DNA from 4 places in the Mesorhizobium sp. M0830 genome. Region 4 is predicted to be linked to each of the others. Evidence: riboswitches for the same ligand, from Rfam matches in the RefSeq annotation. Region 4 holds a riboswitch; each other region holds the start of a gene.
What was found. Region 4 has a riboswitch for cobalamin ahead of bluB (5,6-dimethylbenzimidazole synthase). Riboswitches for the same ligand answer to the same signal wherever they lie in the genome.
Positions count from the first base shown of each region.

Region 1: another riboswitch for cobalamin. It lies ahead of NKI20_RS04265 (DUF1636 family protein); the one in region 4 lies ahead of bluB (5,6-dimethylbenzimidazole synthase).
Region 2: another riboswitch for cobalamin. It lies ahead of NKI20_RS04070 (CbtB domain-containing protein); the one in region 4 lies ahead of bluB (5,6-dimethylbenzimidazole synthase).
Region 3: another riboswitch for cobalamin. It lies ahead of metE (5-methyltetrahydropteroyltriglutamate--homocysteine S-methyltransferase); the one in region 4 lies ahead of bluB (5,6-dimethylbenzimidazole synthase).

Region 1 is NZ_JAMYOR010000004.1:89,685-94,925, reverse strand. It holds gene NKI20_RS04275 (cobaltochelatase subunit CobN) at 1-1,600, opposite strand, end outside; gene cobW (cobalamin biosynthesis protein CobW) at 1,619-2,656, opposite strand; gene NKI20_RS04265 (DUF1636 family protein) at 2,653-3,087, opposite strand; cobalamin riboswitch at 3,127-3,331, opposite strand; partial or broken gene NKI20_RS04260 (winged helix-turn-helix domain-containing protein) at 3,360-4,387, opposite strand; gene NKI20_RS04250 (NADH-quinone oxidoreductase subunit A) at 4,877-5,241, shown strand, end outside; gene NKI20_RS04245 (NuoB/complex I 20 kDa subunit family protein) at 5,233-5,241, shown strand, end outside.
Region 2 is NZ_JAMYOR010000004.1:46,938-52,178, forward strand. It holds gene cobD (threonine-phosphate decarboxylase CobD) at 1-675, opposite strand, end outside; gene cbiB (adenosylcobinamide-phosphate synthase CbiB) at 674-1,642, shown strand; gene cobO (cob(I)yrinic acid a,c-diamide adenosyltransferase) at 1,683-2,297, opposite strand; gene cobU (bifunctional adenosylcobinamide kinase/adenosylcobinamide-phosphate guanylyltransferase) at 2,299-2,742, opposite strand; gene NKI20_RS04065 (CbtA family protein) at 2,915-3,682, opposite strand; gene NKI20_RS04070 (CbtB domain-containing protein) at 3,698-3,877, opposite strand; cobalamin riboswitch at 3,914-4,110, opposite strand; gene NKI20_RS04075 (MFS transporter) at 4,236-5,241, opposite strand, start outside.
Region 3 is NZ_JAMYOR010000046.1:17,618-22,858, forward strand. It holds gene metE (5-methyltetrahydropteroyltriglutamate--homocysteine S-methyltransferase) at 1-1,979, opposite strand, end outside; cobalamin riboswitch at 2,075-2,276, opposite strand; gene NKI20_RS23645 (alpha,alpha-trehalose-phosphate synthase (UDP-forming)) at 2,837-4,531, opposite strand.
Region 4 is NZ_JAMYOR010000018.1:97,556-102,796, reverse strand. It holds gene NKI20_RS13810 (TetR/AcrR family transcriptional regulator) at 1-367, shown strand, start outside; gene NKI20_RS13805 (hypothetical protein) at 462-1,445, shown strand; gene bluB (5,6-dimethylbenzimidazole synthase) at 1,446-2,192, opposite strand; cobalamin riboswitch at 2,241-2,420, opposite strand; gene NKI20_RS13795 (histone deacetylase family protein) at 2,542-3,468, shown strand; gene NKI20_RS13790 (exodeoxyribonuclease VII small subunit) at 3,472-3,723, shown strand; gene NKI20_RS13785 (DUF2277 domain-containing protein) at 3,823-4,089, shown strand; gene NKI20_RS13780 (pirin family protein) at 4,128-5,048, shown strand; gene dxs (1-deoxy-D-xylulose-5-phosphate synthase) at 5,192-5,241, shown strand, end outside.

The DNA.
Region 1 (5,241 bases), on a different contig from region 4:
CCTCCATGGCAGCGACAGCCGCAGCCGGCAGGCTCTTGGAGAAGTCCAGATAATCCTCCAGCCCCAGCCCATCTTTGCTACCTTCAAGAAGCCCTAGCAACCCACGCGGCGTCTCCGGAATCCCCTCAACTCCATAGCCCTGTTCGCTCAAGTCATGCAGCATCGCCAGCACGCTGGACGGCACGTCGAGGCCGACGGCGTAGCCGGTGCGGCCGGGGGCGACCGGATAATCCGGGATCAGGACGGCAAGCTTGCGCTCGGCGCGTGGCGTCTGCTGCAGGCGGATGAAGGCCGCAACGCGATCAGCTACCTGCGCCACACGATCCGCTTCAGGTCGGTTGGCGAAGGCGCGGTGGCCAAGCGCGGGATCGATCTCGCTTTCGCCCTTGAAGGAAATGGCGCCGGCCAGGATGCGGCCGTCGAGTTCGGGCAGCACGACATGCATGGCGAGGTCGGCGGGCGCCAGGCCGCGCTGGTTGTTTTCCCAGATATCGCGTCGGGTGGTGGCGACGATGACCTGGAAGACGGGCACGCAGGCGCGGTCGAACAGGGTTTCGATGCCGGGCTCCGCGCCGGACGCGAAAGCGGTAGCGGTGATGATGGCGGCGGGTTTCAGGAAGGCCAGTGACGTTTCCACGAACGCCAGGGATGCTGGGTCCTTGAGGCTGGAGACGAAGATGGGGACGGGGTTGATGCCGCGCTGCCGCAGCGCCTCAAACAGCGCGTCGATGGGCGCGACATCGGCGGCCAGCAGCATCGAGCGGTAGAACAGGATGGGCACGACTGGGGCGTTGACGTTGTCAACGTCGAGTTCCGTCACACCCCCCTCTGTCCTGCCGGACATCTCCCCCGCAAGGGGGGAGATTGCGCCGTCATCAGGGATTTCGCCAATCGCGGATATCCGAGATAGATTCCTATCTGACGGGGCAGATGAGGAGCCGGCTTTGGTGACAGCCGATCTCCCCCCTTGCGGGGGAGATGTCCGGCAGGACAGAGGGGGGTGTGACGGAACGCCAACACTCGATGCGTCCGGCTTCTCCACAACTCCGCATGCGGGCTCGTAAAACCCAGCCTTCGGGACCGCGACCGGCTCGACGACAGGCTCATTCTGTCCCGCTAACCTTGCCAGCTTCCGCACCAGCGCGCTCATATTCGCCGGGCCGCCCTCGCGGAAATAGTCGAGCAAGCCGTCGAGTTCTTCGCGCGGCAGCGTCGAGGCTTCGATCAGCCTTAGGTCCTCGTCGCGGCATTCGCCAGGCAGCAGCGCCAGTTTTATACCGCGCGCCCGCGCCGTCGAGGCAAGCTGGTCGCAGCCGTAGCGCCACCAGTCGTAGCCGCCGAGGATGCGGACGAGGATGATCTTGGCGTGACGGGCGACGCTGTCGACCCAGAGGTCGACGGACATGGGATGGCGCAAGTCGCGCAGAGCCGCCAGCCGCATCGAGGGCAGGCGGTCGGCGTCGGCCTTCCATGCTGCCGCCAGTCCGGCGAGGTCGCTGTCGGTGAAGGACAGGGCCACGATATCCGCCGGCGTCTGCCGCAGATCGACCGGCTCGGCGAGGTCGTCGAGCGAGGCGGATGTCGTGGTTAGGATGTGCATCGCAACCTGTGTCCGAAATCAGCCGGCGAGTATACGTTCGATAGCCGGGCGGTTCAGCCCCTTGAGGCCGATGACGACAAGGCGCGAGCGGCGGTCGTCCTGCGCTGTCCAGGCGCGGTCATAGTAGTGGTTGACGCGCGGCCCGACGGCCTGCAGCAGCAGCCGCATCGGCTTGCCGCCGACCTCGACGAAGCCCTTCACGCGCAGCACGTTCTCTTCCTCGGCAGCCGTGGCGACGCGTTTCGCCAGTTCGTCCGGATTGGCTATCGAGGCAATATCGACGATGAACGTATCGAAGTCGTCATGCTCGTGGTCGAACGCGCCGTCGTGATGAGACTTGCGGTTTTCGATATCGTCCTCGACGGCGAGACCGAGGCCGAGCAGCACGGAGGGATCCACCTTGCCATGTGACGTCGGCACGATCTTCACCGCGCGGGCGGAGTGTTCGCCAATGATGGCATTGGCGCGGGCGGTGCCGGCGGCGTCCATCAGGTCGCTCTTCGACAGGATGATCAGGTCGGCACAGGCGATCTGGTCCTCGAACACCTCCTCGACCGGATCGTCGTGGTCGAGCGTCTCATCCTGAGCGCGCTGCGCCTGCAAGGCGTCCATGTCGTTGGCGACGCGTCCCTCGGCCAATGCCGGCCCGTCGACCACGGCGATGACGCCATCAACGGTCACGCGGCTTTTCACGCTCGGCCACTGGAAAGCCTGGACCAGCGGCTTGGGCAAAGCGAGGCCGGAAGTCTCGATCAGGATGTGGTCGACCTTCGGAGTCAGCGCGAGGATCTGGTCGAGCGCCGGCACGAAATCGTCGGCGACGGTGCAGCAGATGCAGCCATTGGCCAGTTCGACGATGTTTTCCTCGGGGCAGGTGTCGATGCCGCAGCCCTTCAGGATCTCGCCGTCGATGCCGATGTCGCCGAACTCGTTGACGATGATGGCAATGCGCTTGCCGCCGGCGTTTTCCAGGAGATGGCGGACCAGCGTCGTCTTGCCGGCGCCGAGAAAGCCGGTGACGACGGTGCAGGGGACGCGGGAGACGGAAGCAGTCATTTCAAGTCCTTCAACAGGTCGAGGGGAGGGATGCGGGCAACAAGGCCGCGCTTCAGGCTATCGGGCCGGCCGCGCCACGGGATCAAACCGTCGGTCGAGGTGGCGAAGAGCTTCGCGCCGGTGACGAGATCGCTGCCACTGGTTGCCGTCAGGTCGCCGAAGACATAACTCCAGCACCCGTCGCGCAGGATGGCGGCGCTGAGCCGCCGCTTGCAATTGCCGAGACATTCGACGCTGCCGATGCGAATGTTGTCGCCCGACGCGGCGCGTCGCGTGTCGTCCGCCAGCAGTTCGCCGGCGCGGGGATGGGCGTCGGAGCCGGTTTCATCGCGGCAGGAGGCGCAGACGATCACGGTGACGCCAGCCAAGGCATCATCATGGCCGGACGAAACATCCGCTGTGCCAGCCGAAAAACTGCTGTCGTGGTCCAAAGATCGTGCTCCTTGCCCGGAAACCCGCCGGGCGATCGGATTCTATAGACGCAGACGGCAGGTCTCCTGGCTCGCGGGTCATCGCCTTGGGTAGCCGCCTTCCCGGGATCACCCCAGTGGCTTTCGGCCTTGGCTCTTCGCTTACAGTTGCGGGGACAGCCGCGGATTTGGGATTTCGTCCCGCACCGCATTCCCTCTTGGCTCCTCTCGTTGAAGAGAAGAGACCGTCTGTACCGGATTTAGGCTTTTGCAGGCGGCGGTGTCAACGCGGCTTACGACATGGCGATGGCGGCCAGCGCCGGACCCAAGTCACCGGCGGGCGTCACTTCCATGCGCTCAAGGCCAAGCCAGCCCTGCATCTGCTTCAATTCCTCGAAGAGCTGAGCAGCGGTTTCAGGCGGCGCGCCGGACTCGGCATAGGCGGCATGGACGCGCAGGGCACTGGCCGGCCGGTCGGCCTTGAGGTCGACGCGCGCGACGATCCTGTCGCCGAGCAGGAACGGCAGGACATAATAGCCGTATTGCCGCTTGTCGGCCGGAGTGTAGATTTCGATGCGGTAGTGGAAATCGAACAGCCGCTCCGTGCGCGAGCGTTCGAAGACCACCGGATCGAACGGCGCCAGCAGGGTGCGTGCCTCGATCTTGCGCGGCAGACGGGCGTCCTTGTGAAGATAAGCGGGCTTGTCCCAGCCTTCGACGCGCACCGGCAGCAATTCGCCTGTTTCAACCAGTTCCTCCAGCCGGCCTTTCATGTCGGCCGGCGACAGGCGGAAATAGTCGCGCAAATCGCCTGATGTCGCGATGCCGTGGGCTCGGGCGGAAATGCGCAGCAATTCGCGGTGCGCGTCCTCGGCGGCCGGAACCGGAAGATCGAGGATCGCCTGCGGCAGCACACGCTCGGGCAGGTCATAGAAGCGTTCGAAACCGCGACGGTGCGCCGTGGTGATGCGTCCGGCCAGAACAGCCATTCGAAGGCATGCTTGGCATGGCTCCAGCCCCACCAGCCACCCGAGCCCTTCTGGCCCTCGATCGCGGAGGCGGCGGTCGGGCCGCGCTCGACGACCTGGCGGTAGATCTCTTCGACATAGGCGGCGTGCTCGCGGCCCCATTTGGCGAGGCCCAGATACATTTCGTCGCCGCGCTCGGCCCGTTGCATGCGCCAGCGCATCAGCGGATATGTCTCGACCGGCAGGAAAGAGGCCTCATGCGCCCAATATTCGAAGACCGTGCGCTTGCGCGTCACGGCCGCATTGTCGAGCAAGGCGAGAGGGTAAGGGCCAAGGCGCGAATAGAGCGGCATGTAATGAGCGCGCACCACCGCGCTGACGGAATCGATCTGCAGCAGACCGGTTCGAGCCAGCACGCGGGCAAAATGGCGGCGGTCGGGCGTAGCTGTTGGGCGGGGATCGAGAAAACCTTGGGCGGCAAGCGCGATGCGCCGGGCCATGGGGAGCGAGATCTTTTCCTTCATGCAGGCGTCACTCTGAGGGCGATGATGGGTGATTCCGGACAATGCTAGCAGGGTTTTGGCGGCAACCATGTCAGGAGAGAAAAGTGGAGTAAAAGGCGAAGGAAATCAAACAGGAGCGGATCGGACCAGTTTGCCGCGATAAGCCGTCCAGGTCAGTGTTTTGAACAAGGTTTGACTTGCTTCGCTGGAAGTGCTGCGCTAACCCTCGCCGCGTTGCAGCATAGGCCCTTAAAACGGTTCAGCGGTTAAACTGTCACGCTTCCGCATTAGGGTCCGGTGCTGTAATCAACGTGGATTGGCGCCAACGGAAAGCCGAGCATGAACGCACTCTTGAGCTCATACCTGCCCATCGTCCTGTTCATTGGCGTGGCGCTGGTTGTCGGCCTGGCGCTGCTGGCCGCACCCTTCCTGGTGGCTTACCGCAACCCCGATCCCGAAAAGCTTTCCGCCTACGAGTGCGGTTTCAACTCGTTCGACGACGCCCGCATGAAGTTCGACATCCGATTCTACCTGGTGTCGATCCTGTTCATCATCTTCGACCTGGAAGTGGCCTTCCTTTTTCCGTGGGCGGTGTCGTTCTCGAAGATCGGAATGCTCGGCTTCTGGTCGATGATGGTGTTTCTGGCGGTGCTGACCATCGGCTTTGCGTATGAATGGAAAAAAGGAGCGCTGGAATGGGATTG
Region 2 (5,241 bases), on a different contig from region 4:
CGTTTCCAGCCGTTCGACCGTCGCCGCATCGGAAAGTGCAAAGCCGAGCCGCAGCCCGGCCAGGCCGAAGAACTTGCCGAACGAGCGCAGCACGACGATGCCGCCCCGCCCGACATCGCCTGCAAGGCTGTGTTCACGCGGACCGACATCCATGAACGCCTCGTCGACGACCAGCAGCCCGCCCTTGGCGCGCAGTCGGGCGGCCAGCGCCAGCAAACCGTCCCGCTCGACGATGCGTCCATCCGGATTGTTCGGATTGACGACAATGGCAAGGTCGGCGTCCGCCAGCGCTTCGAAATCGTTGACCTCCAACACTCGGTGTCCGGCGATCGCCGCAGCGCGGGCATGTTCGGCATAGGTCGGCCCCAGCACCAAAGCCTTGCCGGGCGCGATCAGCGATGCGACGCGCGGCAACAGGATCTGCGTGCCCGGTGCCGCCGCGAGGTTGGCTGGCGACGGCGCGCCATAAGTGCTGGCCGCGATCTCTAACAGGTCACGCGTGCGCGCGGCCTCCGGCAATCGCGACAGCGAGGTGGCGGGCAGGTCGAAAAGCGGGTAGGAGTGCGGATTGATACCGGTCGAGAGGTCGACGAAAGGCCGCGAAGCGTGGGGGAAAAGCGCCCTCGCCCGGCCAAGACTTCCACCATGGTCCACCGTTCCTTCAAGAAGCTTCATGTCAGTTCTGATCGCTTTCCTGTCATTGGCCGTCGAATTCGCCCTCGGTTATCCCGACTGGCTGTTTCGCGCCATCGGCCATCCGGTGACGTGGTTCGGCAGGCTGATATCCTTTCTCGACCGCAGGCTCAACCACGCCACTGATCCCGACGCGTTGCGTCGCAAGCGCGGTGTCCAGGCGCTGCTGGTCATCGTGCTCGTGCCGGCGCTGATCGGCCTCGGCATGCAGATCCTGCTCTGGTTCGTTCCCATGGGGCTGATCATCACGGCCCTTCTGGCAACCTCGCTTCTGTCGCAGAAAAGCCTTTACGAACATGTCGAGGCGGTGGCGGACGCACTCGACACCGGCGGTCTCGCTCTGGGCCGCGTTGCCGTCTCGCGCATCGTCGGCCGCGATCCCGAGACGCTGGACCGGGCCGGTATCAGCCGCGCTGCGATCGAGAGCCTGGCCGAGAATTTTTCCGATGGCATCGTTGCTCCCGCCTTCTGGACCGGTGTCGGCGGCCTCGCCGGCGGCGCCGCCTACAAGGCCGCCAATACCGCCGATTCGATGATCGGTCACCGTACCCCGCGCCATGAGGCGTTCGGCTGGGCGGCGGCACGCTTCGACGATTGGATCAATTTGCCGGCGTCACGGCTGACGGCGCTGCTGATCGTGCTGGCGGCTTTCCTGGTCAGGGACGCCGACCCGCGCAATGCCTGGCACGCGGTGTGGCGCGACGCGAAGAAGCACCGCTCGCCGAATGCCGGCTGGCCGGAAGCGGCGATGGCTGGCGCGCTCGGCCTGGCACTCGCCGGGCCGCGCAGCTACGGCGGCGTCCTGGTCGACGACGTCTTCATGGGCGGAGGCGGCCGCCGCGAAGCCGACAGCGCCGATATAAGGCAGGCGCTGAAACTCTATCGCGTCGCCGACTATCTGCTGATTGCGCTGTTTGGAGTGATTTCGATCATCGTCATTGTGGCGTGACCCATTTCACCCTCCCCCTTGTGAGGAGGGTAAGAAACGTTCAAAACTCGATGCCCTGCTGCGCCTTAACGCCCGCGGAAAAATGGTGCTTGGTCACGCCCATCTCGGTGACGAGATCGGCCGCCTCGACCAGCGCCGGCTTGGCGTTGCGGCCGGTGACGACGACGTGCAGGCCTTCGCGGCGGGCTTTCAGCGCCGCAACCACCTTGTCGAGATCGAGATAGTCGTAGCGCAGCGCGATGTTCAACTCGTCGAGCACCAGCAGGCTGATTGACGGATCGGCCATCAGCTCGAGCACCTTGGCCCACGCCGCTTCGGCCGCGGCGATGTCACGCTTCAGATCCTGCGTTTCCCAGGTGAAGCCCTCGCCCATCGCGTGCCAGATGACGCGGTCGCCGAAGGCGGCGAAGGCGTCTTTCTCGCCGGTATGCCATTTGCCCTTGATGAACTGGACGACGCCGACGCGCTTGCCGTAGCCGAGCATCCGCAGCGCGAGACCGAAGGCGGCCGTCGTCTTACCCTTGCCCGGCCCGGTGTTGACGATCAGCAGCCCCTTCTCGACCGTCTTGCTCGCCACCTCGGCATCCTGCACCGCCTTGCGCTTGGCCATCTTGGCGCGGTGGCGTTCTTCGTCCTTATTGTCGACGTCGGTCATGTCATTTCACCTTCAGCGGGAGTCCCGCCACCATCAGCAGCACTGTGTCGGCGACGGCAGCGATCTGCTGGTTAAGCCGGCCGGCGGCATCGCGAAACCGGCGCGCCAGTGCGTTGTCAGGCACGATGCCTTGCCCGACTTCATTGGACACCACGAACCAGGGCCCGCGCGGCCGCGACAGCACCTCCGCCAGTCGCCGGCATTCCAGCTCGAGATCATGTTCGGCCAGCATATGATTGGTCAGCCACAATGTCAGGCAGTCGACAAGCACCGGCTGGTTGTCGGGCAAGGCCGCGAGCGCGCCGGCAAGATCGAGCGGTGCGTCGATGGTCGTCCAGCCTTCGCCGCGGCGTGAGCGGTGCAGCGCGATGCGCTCGCGCATCTCATCGTCATAGGCTTGCGCCGTCGCGATATAGGTCCATGGCGAGGGCAAGGCCGTCGCCAGGGTTTCGGCGTGGGGGGGGGGGGGGGGGGGGCGGCCGGGGCGGGGGCGGGGGGGGGGGGGGGGGGGGTGGGCGGGGGGGGGGCGGGCGGGGGGGGGGGGGGGGGGGGGGGGGGGGGCGGCGGCGGGGGGGCGGCCCCCCCCACCGCCGATGAGGAAGGTCAGTGCCTTGCTGTCAGGCAAAGCTGTCGCGCAGGCTGGTCGCGGTGCCGGTGAAGCGGCCGCGGACCACGCCGACGACCGCGCCGAGCACCAGCCAGAACACCAGATTGGTCACTGTCACCGCCACCACGAACTGGTGGTGCAGGCCTTCGGGGATCGCCGTCTCGTAACTGCCGGGCTGCGGCGCGCCGACGATGTGCGGAGCGACGATCAAGGCCACAGCCAGGATCGCCAGCGGCAGCGACTTGCGGAAGGCGATCAGGCCGAGCCCGGCCGCGGTCATCGCTACGGTAGCCCACCACCAGATCTGGCGCTCGGTCAGATCGGCCGCTGGCATGGCCGGCAGTTCCGGCGGCAGGCCTAGGCCCGGCGCCAGCGTGAACACGGCAAAGCCGGCCAGCCCCCAGAAGACGCCCTGGCGCCAGCCACCGATGCCGCCGGCGAATTCGGAAACCGCGACCAGGATCAAGGCGAAGCCGATGCCGGTGACGATGTTGGCAAGCACGCTGAAGGCGAAACGTTCGAAACCGTCTGCCGGCGCCCAACCCTCGTCTTCGGCGGCCGGGGCGGCTTCCGCTGCCGGAGCGGCTGTGCTCATGGCATTGCTATCCGTTGGGGCCGGAACGGCATGGTCATGGTGATGCCCGCCGCCGGCCTGTTCGTAGACTTCCGCCTTCAGGATCAGCGGCACGGTGGCGTAGGCCTGCATGCAGGCGAGAACGACACCGGCCACGAGCCCTGCGATCGCCGCAATGAACACGACGTTGCGAAACAGGTTCATGATGTCAGATCCTCGTCAGTGGCAGGGAAACGCCATCGAGTGGCGATAGTCGTGAGCCGCATTGTGGACCGCATCGATATGCGAGAAGCCGACAAAGCCCATCACGAAAACGCCGAGCAGCGCCGCGAGCGCGAGCTGCATGAAGCGCGACTGCGAGGAGACGGAGGCGCCGAGGGAGACGGAAGCAGTAGTCATGTCTTGTCCTTTCGCCCTCCACCCGAGGGCATCGAAGTCAGTTTCCTGTCGCCGGCAGGTCTCCTGGCTCGCGGATCAGCGCCCTTCCCCACCTTCCCGAAGAAGAAATCTTCAGTGGCATATGGAGAGGACTACCGCACACAGTTGCGGGGGCAGCCACGGCATTGGGCGAAACTCGCCCTCACCGCATTCCCTCTTGGCTCCAAAATGGAACCGACGACATTGCCGACTATAGGCAGAATCGTCGCCTCCAGCAAACCAAATTCCGGCGGCAACCATCGCGAATGCGTCGTGCCAGTGAGGGCCTCCGCTGCCGCAGGCACCTTGGCATGCGGCACTTCCACCAAAGCCCTGAAGATCAAAGCGATTTCGGCAGATAGCGCCACGTCACGAAGCCGCAGACCGCAGCCAGCAGGCCCAGCGTGACGAACACCGAGCCTAGGCCGAAAAACGCCAGCACCACCGAATAGACCAGCGGCGGCGTCAGTTCGGAAAAGTCGAGATAGGTCCGGTAGACCGCCGCCATCTGCGATCTTTCATAGGAGCGCACCGAGCGCATGAAGGCGGTCGAGCCGAGTGCGTCGAGCGCGATGGTGAAGAAGGCGCCGCCAAGCAGGAAGGCGCCGGTGAGCAGCGGCACGGTCTCGCCGACGAAGCCTGCCGCCAGCAGCATGGCCGACATGGCGAAATAGGCAAATGTCATCGTCCTGCGGCTGCCAAAACGCTTTCCCGCCTTGCCCCAGAAGATGGCCATGAACAGCAGCGCGTTGCCGGCCGAAACCAGCACGCCGCCGGCCAGCTTGCCTTCGCCGGTGATGACCATGAACAGCGGCCCATAGACGAAGAACGTCGTCCAGAAACAGGAGCGGCCGAAAGCGATCAGCCAGGCCAGTCTGAGCCTGGGCTGCGCCACGAAGCGGCCGATATTGGCGAGCGGATTGACCGGGCGCGTCTGGCCCGGGCTAATCGACGGGTTGTCGCCGAGCCGGTAAGTCCAGAACAGCGCCAGCAAGGCCAGGGCGAAGATCGCCACGGCGCCATGCGCGGCATAGATGCCGAAGTGCGTGTAGAGGAAGATGCCGAGCGTCGGCCCGCCGGTCCACGCCAACATCGACCACGCCATGCGCAGCGATTCGGCCTGCATGAAATCGGTCTTGCGGATATGGTCCATGATATAGAGGTTGAGCGTGATCGACAGCGCGCTGGCGCCCATCACGCGGCACAGCATGCCGGCCAGTTGCCCGGCAAGCGTATGGGTGACGAAGAACAGCGAGCCGATGGCAAGCAGGCAGGCGCCAGCGGTGTAGACCCAGCGCCGGGCAAAGCGGCGGATCAGCATTGGCATGAAGAGCGTCACCGACAGG
Region 3 (5,241 bases), on a different contig from region 4:
TTTACACCCGTTGAAGCGATCCGGAAACATTCGACAGCCCAGTCGAGATAGACTTTCCAGTCAGATTGGCGCAGTGGCAATCCTTCGCGAAACGCGGCCTCATCGATCTGGACCATCCTTGCGCCGGATCTTTCGAGATCCGTCACTTCGTCGCGGATGGCGAGCGCGATCTGGCGGCAGGCTTCGGAGCGGGGTACGTCGTCGCGAACAAAAGACCAGTTGAGAATGGTGACTGGGCCTGTGAGCATTCCCTTCACGGGCTTTTCCGTAAGCGACTGGGCGAATTGCCACCAGCGCACTGTCATCGGATTGCGCCTCGATACGTCGCCGAAAATGATGGGGGGACGCACGTAGCGCGACCCATAGCTTTGTACCCAGGCATGCTGGGTGAGCGCGAAGCCGGACAACTGCTCGCCGAAATGCTGTACCATGTCGTTTCGCTCGAACTCACCGTGCACCAGCACGTCCAGCCCGATCTCTTCCTGCCAGCGAATTGCAGCCTCGATCTCCTTCTTCAGGAACGTCTCGTAGTCGACATAGCTCAGCTGGCCCTTCGCATGAGCGGCCCGCGCGCGGCGTACCTGCGGCGTCTGCGGGAAGGACCCGATTGTCGTCGTCGGGAACGGCGGCAGCCCGAGCGTGCCGGCCTGGACTCTGGAGCGCTCGCCAAAAGCGCTCTCTCGTCGCTTTATGCTATGGTCAATGCTGGCGATCCGCCCCTCAACAAGCGGGTCATGGATCTTCGTGGACGTCACGCGAGTGGCGGCAGCCTCGGCAGACGCTTTCAACGCGGCTGCCACCGCATCCCTGCCTTGGGACAGGGCCCGGGCCAGCAAGACCAGCTCGTCGGTCTTCTGGGCCGCGAAGGCGAGCCACGACCTGATGTCCGCCTCGAGTTCCGGCTCCATGCGCAGGTCGATCGGCACATGCAGCATCGAGCAAGAAGGCGCGATCTCGACGCGGTCCAAGGGCCAGCCGGCGACGATCGGTTTGATGCGGTCGAGAATGGCGGGCAGGTTCGCACGCCAGACGTTGCGGCCATCGATCAAGCCAAGCGAGAGCACCAGATCCTTCGGAGCGAGCCGACCCACCGTTTCCAGCTGCTCGGGAGCGCGCACGAGATCAATATGCAGCCCGGCCAGGGGCAGAGAAACCGCGGTTTCGAGATTGTCTCCCAGCGACCCGAAATACGTAGCCAGCATGATCTTCAGCTCGGGCGCGGCTTTCGACAGCTGGCCATAGGCGAATTCGAACGCAGCTCGTTCGTTCGGGTACAGATCGAGAACAAGCGCTGGCTCATCGATCTGCACCCAGTCGGCTCCCGACAGCCTCAGCCTCTGCAGGAGTTGCTCGTAAACGGGCAGCAGCCGCGGTAGGAGCGCGATAGGATCGAACCCTTCGGCAGGCGATTTCGCCAGCTTGAGGAAGGTGATGGGTCCAAGGATGACTGGGCGTGTGTGAATGCCGAGAGCTTTAGCCTCGAGGAAGTAATCGACCGGCTTCGTTGACGAGAGGGCGAACGTCTGATCATCATCGAGTTCCGGCACAATGTAGTGGTAGTTTGTGTCAAACCACTTGGTCATTTCCATCGCGGTTACACCGGGCCCATGAGCCGCCTCCTGGTGACCAGCGTGTGCACAATCCTCCGTCTGACCCTGGTTGCCGCGCGCCATTGCGAAGTAGATGTCAAGTGGGACCTCGCCGCTATTCCAGCCGTAACGGGAGGGAATGGCGCCGACCATGGCTGCGGTGTCGAGCACATGGTCGTAAAGCGAGAAGTCGTTTGACGGTATTTTCGACACGCCGCGATCACGCTGCTCTTCCCAGCTAGCGGCACGGAGCGCCTTCGACGTCATGAGAAGTTCGCCAGCGGACGATGTTCCGGACCAGTAGCTTTCAAGCGCGAATTTCAGTTCTCGCCGACGACCGAAGCGCGGCACGCCGAGCGTTGCTACAGGAATTTCCTGAGAGTCAGTCATGTCATACCCCGATGGTTGGGGCGTCGATGACAAGGAAGGCGCTAGCAGGCCGGCACGAACGCCGGCTTGCAGCGGCCACCGAGACACCCCGCCCGTGGACGTAATTCGCCGTGGCAGGTCTCCTGGCTCGCGGGGTCATAGCCTCTACCCGTCTTCCTGAGGGTATTCGCCTCAGTGACATGAGTGGGGTTGGCTCGCCGCTAACAGTTGCGGGGGCAGCGCCGGCATTGCACCGGCTTCCCTCTTAGCTCCGCTGCGGCAGCGCCGCACGCGAGAACCACGACACGCAGACAATCACAGCAGTCCGCTCTTTTGTCAATGACGCATAACGAAATGTTTATGTCGTTATGTGATTTCGCTTTTACGCTTGTCTAACATTGTGAAATATTCAGTCGCCCATTGGCGGCGCTGCTCCGCTGCCACCATTGTCCAACTAATGGATCCCTGTCGGGCTGCGACATCCCTCGAAGGTCGCCGATGAAGGATTTCGGACAAGACTTCAAGCGCGTGACAACGTCATTAGAATGCAGAAGATCGCATTGGTGGCGATGTTTAACGATGCGGCCGCAAGCCGTGCGTGCGTGGTAGAAGCGGTTTTCTCGGAGTGAGCGCCAAATCGCGGGAATTGGCACGCCAGTCGTCATCACGGGTGACTAGGCAATCGTGATGACTCCGCTCGGCGGCAAGAGACCACACTGACCGAGCCTGGCTCAAGGGTCTGATGCAAAGCCCGACTGTGGTCCCGATAAGCCGCTTAAGCCGCATTCAGGCGGTCAGTATAAGTATCTCTCTCTCCAAGCGCTCGGCATTGAGGGATGCGCAAATGCAGGCAAAGCTCGCGTGCTTCATATTCTGGATCATACGATCGGCAGGACCCAGTTTTTATCCAGTGCACGCGTCAGCGCGGTGTGCAATTCTGGCTCGGTCCGATACGAAGGCATTTGGGCTTCGCTGATCCAGCCCAAGCCAACATAGTGGAAGTGATCCGCAGGGACCGTAACCCGGCTGCTGTCCAGTTGCCGAACGAAGTCCGCTGACCAATGGTGGATCGTATACGCTTCAAGTTTGTCCATCATCCTCCGCCAGCGTTGGATGCGTTCTTCGCGCGGCATGCTGGCCGCTCTTGAGATCGCGGTAGCTATCTCGTCGGAGAGCCTCGGATTTACCAGCAGGGCGTCCTCGCCGAAGTCTTCGGCCGCGCCGGCAAACTTCGATAACACCAGAACGCCAGGGTCGCTCGGATCTTGTGCAGCAATGTATTCTTTCGCCACAAGATTCATGCCATCGCGCAACGGCGTCACAACGCAAACACGCGCGGCTCTGTAAAGACCCGCTATCTCAGCTTGGGTGAACGACCTGTTCTCATAGATAATCGGCATCCACTCGTCCGTGCCATGCCGGTTGTTGACTTGATTGACGAGTCTTTCGACGTCGCGCCGATATTCGCTGTACGCTTGGATGTCGCCACGTGAGGGAGTTGCGATTTGCAAGAGCGAGACACGTTGCGGCTCGACTGCCAGCAGATCGAAAGCTTTAATCCGATTGTCGATGCCCTTGGTGTAGTCGAGCCGATCGACGCCGATAACTAGCTTTGCTCCGCCAAGTTTCAACTGCGAAATGTAGGCTTTCTGCGCCTCAAGCGAATCTGCGGCACACTGTTCGAATTGCTTCGGATCGATACCTATAGGAAAATTTTGGCATTGCGTCTGGCCATGGTCCGAGAAAACGACCCCGTTCTTGCTCTCCAGCCCCAAATGAGATTGGACACAGGCGAGGAAATTGCTCACATCACGGTCGGTCTGGAAACCGAGCAGATCATACTCGAGCATACATTTCATTAGCTCGCCAGAATTGGGCACGCGCTCCATCATGTCAGACTCGGGCCATGGCGTATGCAGGAAATGGCCGATCGGCCGGTCAATGCCGAGTCTGTGCAAATCAGCGCCGAGCGGCAGGAAATGGTAGTCATGAACCCAGTAGACTGCGTTATCTCCCAATTCGGACACCGCGCGCGCCATGAAGGCATTGACGTCGCGATAACTTTTATAATCCTCTTCCGAGCCTGAGATCCGGTCCGGCAGCGAGTGGAGCGCCGGCCACAATATTGAATTTGCAAAACCTTGATAGTACCGAGAATAGTCCGCTGCCGGCCCATCGAGCCACCCGATTTGACCTTTTCCACGCTGCACGAGGGGCACCTGTTGCTTATCCCCGTCGCCCAGATGCTCGGAAAAACCTACCCAGACCGCGCCGGAACGCTCCACGACGCACTCCAGGGCCGCCGAAAGCCCGCCTGTCTTGGGCTGATCAGAATTGACAGTCGCACCGCGGTTGGAAATTGCGATAAGACTCCTATGTGGCTGCTGGGCCGCCGTGTTGAAGCGCTGGTCTGCGGCTGAGACAACAGGACGGGACGGGCCAACTTCGGCTTGTTGTTCTCGCTCCTGTGGCAAGTCTCTCAGGGGTTGTTCAAAAGCGATTAGTTCGTGAACAGCCCCAGTTTGCCATGTGAGGTTCCGGCGCGGCGAGTTGGCGTTGTTCAATGCGTCCATTTCATGCCTCCGTTGAATATTCCCCATTATGGAGCAACTGGCATTCCCAGATTGGCACACCCCCTGCTGACGAGAATCTGACGAGCGTCAGAGCAAATGGCGACCGATCGTCGCGTTTCGGCTTCGGCGCCCTCAAGAACCGGCTTATCGCGAAAATAGCTGGCGACGCGATCGAGCGGACCGTGCTTGCGGTAATTGTTGGATTGTTCGGATAAGAGATACACCCAGTAGATGCCAGCACCTGTTGAAATGAACTGAAACTATGTCGCTGCAGCCAAGGCTGCCGGGCCCCGTGATGCGATCCTGCGTCTGCCGAAGAGTTTTGACACGGAGATCGGAGAGGGCGGGATAGTCCCTTTCCGCCCGTCAGGGCCGGTTTTTGAATCCCTTCCTCGTTGCCCTCGACGATCCCAAAATCGTGGAAGCCAGACCGCGATGTGAATACCAGCCAGGCGAGCACTTCCTGACATCCGCGAATGCCGGGCTCCACATCCGGCGCCTCGTCGAGATTGACGAAGATGAAGCCCTGCTGCCAATTCCGCTGGTCCCATACCAATGGCGAACCAGTCTGCCCGCATTCGGCATCGTGGGACGTGATCGCAAGTCAAGTGCTCCGACGGACGCCGCGAGTTCTCCGTTACCTCAGGAACCTTACTGGCCTTCCCCAAGCTGAGCTTCTGGAAAATGCCGGTGGCGATCTCGATGACGGT
Region 4 (5,241 bases):
GCCGACCCGCTGGCAGCATTTTGTCGACGAATGCACGACCTATATTGAGATGGCATTGGAGCCGGAAATCCAGCGCATCATGTTCCGGGATGGCCCGGCCGTTCTGGGGGATCCGGCACAATGGCCGAACGCCAATGCGTGCATCGCTTCAATGACCGGCCATCTGACGGCGCTTCAGGAGGAGGGGGTCGTAGTCTCCAGCCTCGACCCCGAAACTGCCTCGCGGCTGATCAATGGGGCGAGCAGCCAGGCGGCGCAACGGATCGCCAATTCGAACGACCCCGAAGCGACGTCGAAGAAGGTGGTGGTGGCGTTCAAGCAACTGCTCGAAGGCCTACTCAAAAGGCCAGGTTCGCAACCGAACTGAAATCCCATCGGTGGCCCGGCGCCGCGGCCGGCAATTGACAATCGCCGGGTTGGGTCCATCCTCTTTCACCACCTCTGAGGGGGAGATTCGGGGCATGTGGGATTTCGATATCGGCAGGTCGGTGTCCATCATGATGCGGACCTGGCCGTTCATTGTCTTTCGCATGATCGTCTATTTCGGCATCACACTGGCCTACATCATGGCGACCGGCACGGGCGCCTCCGTCGGCTATGGCGTCGGCCACATCTCCACCGATCCCGACGGGCCGATGTCCTTTGCCTTGTGGGGCGGGGTGGTCGGTTTCGGCATCGTCTCGATCGCCGTCTACTGGATCCGCGAATACATCCTCTATGTCGTCAAGGCCGGCCACATCGCCGTGATGGTCCATCTGATCGACGGCCGTGACATTCCCGGCGGCCAGGACCAGATCGCCTACGCCAAGGATATCGTCACCCAGCGTTTTGCCGAGGCCAACATCCTTTTCGTCGTCGATCAGCTGGTCAAGGGCGCCATCCGGGCCATCACCGGCCTGCTCGGCGGCATCGCCGCCTTCCTGCCGATCCCGGGTTTGAGCGGTCTGGTCTCCTTCATCAACACGGTGATCCGCCTGTCGCTGACCTATGTCGACGAGATCATCCTCGGCTACAACATTCGCATCAATTCGTCCTCGCCGTTCGAGACGGCGCGCCAAGGCGTCGTGCTCTATGCCCAGAACGGCAAGGTGATGGTCAAGAACGCCGTCTGGCTGGCGGTCATCATGTGGGGCGTATCCTTCGTTATCTTCCTGCTGATGCTGGCGCCGGCCGCCGCCATTCTTTTCCTGATGCCAGGGCAATTGGCGGGCTGGGCCTTCGTGCTAGCCATCGTCTTCGCCTGGGCCTTCAAGGCGGCGTTCATCGAGCCCTTCGCCATCGCTTGCCTGATGCAGGTCTATTTCAAGACCATCGCGGGCCAGGTGCCAGATCCGGCCTGGGACACCCGGCTGGCGGAGGCGTCGTCGAAGTTCAGGGAACTCAAGGACAAGGCGCTGGCCTCCTTTGGCGGCTCGCGCTGGGGACCGGCCGGCGCGACACCCTGATCAGCGAGGGCTCGACGGCGCGGCAGAAACGGTGTTGAGGCGCGCCACGGTCGATTTGAGCAGCACTTCACCTTGCCCGGAAAACGTCTCGCTCATGATCAGTTCCGGCAGCGGCAGCCGCCGTCCCCAGCCATGCGTTTCAAGGTCAGGTTTTGGCGCGAACTCCGAGACGCGGCCGACGCAGAGATAGGCGACCGGGGTCACATGCTCCGGAATAGAAAGCAGGCCTTTCAGCGCTTGCGCCTCGATGATGCTGACCCAGCCGACACCGACGCCTTCGGCGCGCGCCGCCAGCCAGAAATTCTGCACCGCGCAGACCGTGCTATAGAGGTCCATCTCCGGATTGTGCGAGCGTCCCAGTGGCGAACCCTTCGAACGCTCGCGATCGCAGGTGATGCAGATGTTGAGCGCGCTTTCGCAAATGCCTTCCAGCTTGAGTTTGCGGTAGAGCGCCTGCCGCTCTTCCGCAATGGCGGGCAGTTCCTGCTGGCGCGCCGCCAGGAACAGGTCGCGCACCTTTTCCCGTCGCTCGGCATCGCGAATGACGATGAAGTTCCAAGGCTGCATGAAGCCGACCGACGGCGCGTGATGGGCGGCAAGCAGCAGCCGCGCCAGCACCTCATCGTCGAGCCCGGTGGGCAGGAAATGGCTGCGGACGTCGCGCCGCGTGAACATGGCGCGATACACCGCATCGCGCGCATTCTGCTCAAATCCATCGCCAACAGCAGCGGTCATGTGTTCCGGCATCGCTTGTCCCCTTGCGATTGCAATCGATGCCAACCGCCTGACCATGCGGATGACGATGCCTGCCAGGCCGGTCTTCTGGCTCGGGATCAACCCGCGTCCGGTGCCTTCCCGTCATCGACAGTGGCATATACCGGCGCGGTCCCCCTTACAGCGTTGGGCACGCCACGGAATTCAACCGTGTTCCCGATTCTCCCGCTTGCGGCGGGCACCAGGCAGTGTCACGGACCTTACGCCGAAGCGCGGACGACGCCAATGCCTGCAGCGACGCGAATGGACGCAGGCGCGATTTTCCCCAGTCATCGGCCGCCCGTGCATGGCCTTTGCCGATCCGGGTCACTAGATTAGGACGATGGCTACCCGTCTCTATACCCATCCGATCTTCCTTGAGCACCTCACGCCGCCCGGCCATCCCGAGCGGCCGGACCGCTTGCGCGCCATCGAGCGCGTGCTGGACGACGAGGCTTTTGCCGCGCTCGATCGTATCCAGGCGCCGGAAGGCGACGAGGCCACCATCCTCTATGCTCATCCCGCCGATTTCGTCGCCCGCGTGCGCGCCGCCATTCCCGACGAGGGAATCGCCCGCATCGATGCCGACACCACCGCCAGCCCGAAGAGCTGGCAGGCGGCGATCACCGCAATCGGTGCGGCCAATGCAGCCGTCGACGACGTCTTTGCAGGCCGCGCCGACAATGTCTTCGTCGCGGCGCGGCCGCCCGGCCACCATGCCGAAAAAACCACGGCGATGGGTTTTTGTCTGTTCAATACGGCGGCGATCGCGGCGCGTTATGCGCAGAAGAAGCATGGTATCGAGCGTGTTGCCGTCGTCGACTGGGACGTGCATCACGGCAACGGCACGCAGGATATTTTCTGGGACGATCCGTCGGTGCTCTATTGCTCGACGCACCAGATGCCGCTCTACCCCGGCACCGGCGCGAAGAACGAAACCGGTGCCGGCAACATCGTCAACGTACCGCTGGCGCCGCAGACCGGCAGCGAGGTGTTTCGCGATGCCTTCCTGTCACGCGTGCTGCCGGCGCTCGACAATTTCGCGCCCGACCTGATCATCATTTCGGCCGGGTTCGACGCACATCACCGCGATCCGCTGGCCGAGATCAACCTGACCGAGGACGATTTCGACTGGGCGACCGGCCAGCTGATGCAGCGCGCCGCGCGTCACAGCGGCGACCGGCTCGTCAGCCTGCTCGAGGGTGGTTACGATCTGCAGGGATTGGCATTTTCGGTCGCCGCCCATGTCGGGCGACTGATGAAAGGATGAATGATGGCCGGTGAGACCAACGACGATGTGAAGGCGATGAGCTTCGAACAGGCACTCGACGCGCTGGAAAAGATCGTCGATGATCTTGAGCGTGGCGACGTGCCGCTCGATCAGTCGATCAAGATCTATGAGCGCGGCGAAGCGCTGAAGGCGCATTGCGACCGGCTGCTGAAGGCAGCCGAGGACAAGGTCGAGAAGATCAGGCTGTCGCGTGACGGCAAGCCGGTTGGAACGGAGCCGCTCGACGCGGACTGAGGGACGCAGCCGTCTCACCGACTTTTTGGACACGATCATGATTGAGCATAGAGTTCGTCTTGATTGAAACAGCTCAGGACAAGAGGAGATACGGAAACGATGTGCAGAAACATCAAGACCCTGTTCAATTTTGATCCGCCCGCGACCAACGACGAAGTCCGCGACGCGGCACTTCAGTTTGTCCGCAAGCTGAGCGGAACGACGCGGCCTTCGAAGCAGAACCAGCATGCCTTCGACCACGCGGTCGAAGCCATCGCGGCATCGGCGCGCGAACTGCTCGATTCACTCGAAACCCATCAGCATCCTCGCAATCGCGAGGAAGTGGCGGCCAAACTAAGGGCGAAATCGGCGATCCGGTTTGCCTGAAGCGTCCAGGCTGCCTCTGGCGCTGACAAGGAGAGTGCATGAGCTTCTTCCCGGGGAAAGACCCAGGGGCCGGCGACGCCTTCGCCAGCGACCAGATCGAACTGATGGTCATCCCCAACGCCAAGGATATTGGCGGTTTCCAGGTTCGCCGCGCCCTGCCGACCGCCAAGAGGCGGTTGGTCGGCCCGTTCATCTTCTTCGACCGCATGGGCCCGGCCATCCTGCGCGCCGGCCAGGCGCTCGACGTACGCCCGCATCCGCATATCGGTCTGTCGACGGTCACCTATCTGTTCGACGGCAATATAAGGCATCGCGATTCACTCGGCACCGAAATGGTCATCCAGCCCGGTGACGTAAACCTGATGACCGCCGGCCGCGGCATCGTCCATTCTGAGCGCACCCCTGAAGAAATGCGCGGTGCGCCGATGTCGATTTCCGGCCTGCAGACCTGGTTGGCGCTGCCAGACGGCAAGGAAGATGTAGCCCCGGTTTTCGAGAACACCACAGCACTCCGGTTGCCCGAGATCGACGCCGAGGGCGTTAGCGGCCGCATTGCCATTGGTGATTTCCAAGGGCTGCGATCCCCGGTCAGGGCCGACACAGAGACACTCTATGCCGATCTGCGCCTGGCGCCAGGCGCCAGCGTGAAGATCCCCGCCGATGCGGAAGAACGAGCCATCTACACACTGGAAGGCGAGGTCTCGATCTCGGGCGACGCTTTCCCGGCCGAACGGCTGCTGGTGTTTCGGCCCGGTGACGAGATCGTCGTATCGTCGCAGACCGGCGCGCATTTCATGCTGTTCGGCGGCGCTTCGCTCGGCTCGCAGCGCTACATCTGGTGGAATTTCGTCTCATCGTCGAAGGAACGCATCGAGCAGGCCAAGCACGAATGGAAGACGGGACGTTTCGATATTGTTCCCGGAGACGAGGAAGAGTTCATTCCGCTGCCGGAAAGCTGATGCATGTTGCCCGAAAGTGACCCGGTTCTGGGAGAACGGCATGCATCAAACCAAGGACCGCAGCCCGATCCGCGTCACTGACGTGCATTTACATTCTCCGGCCGGCGGCCTATTTCGCCAATGAACAGAAAGCCTGAGCACCCGTGAACGCAACGCCGCATACGCCGCTTCTCGACAAGGTCCGCATCCCAGC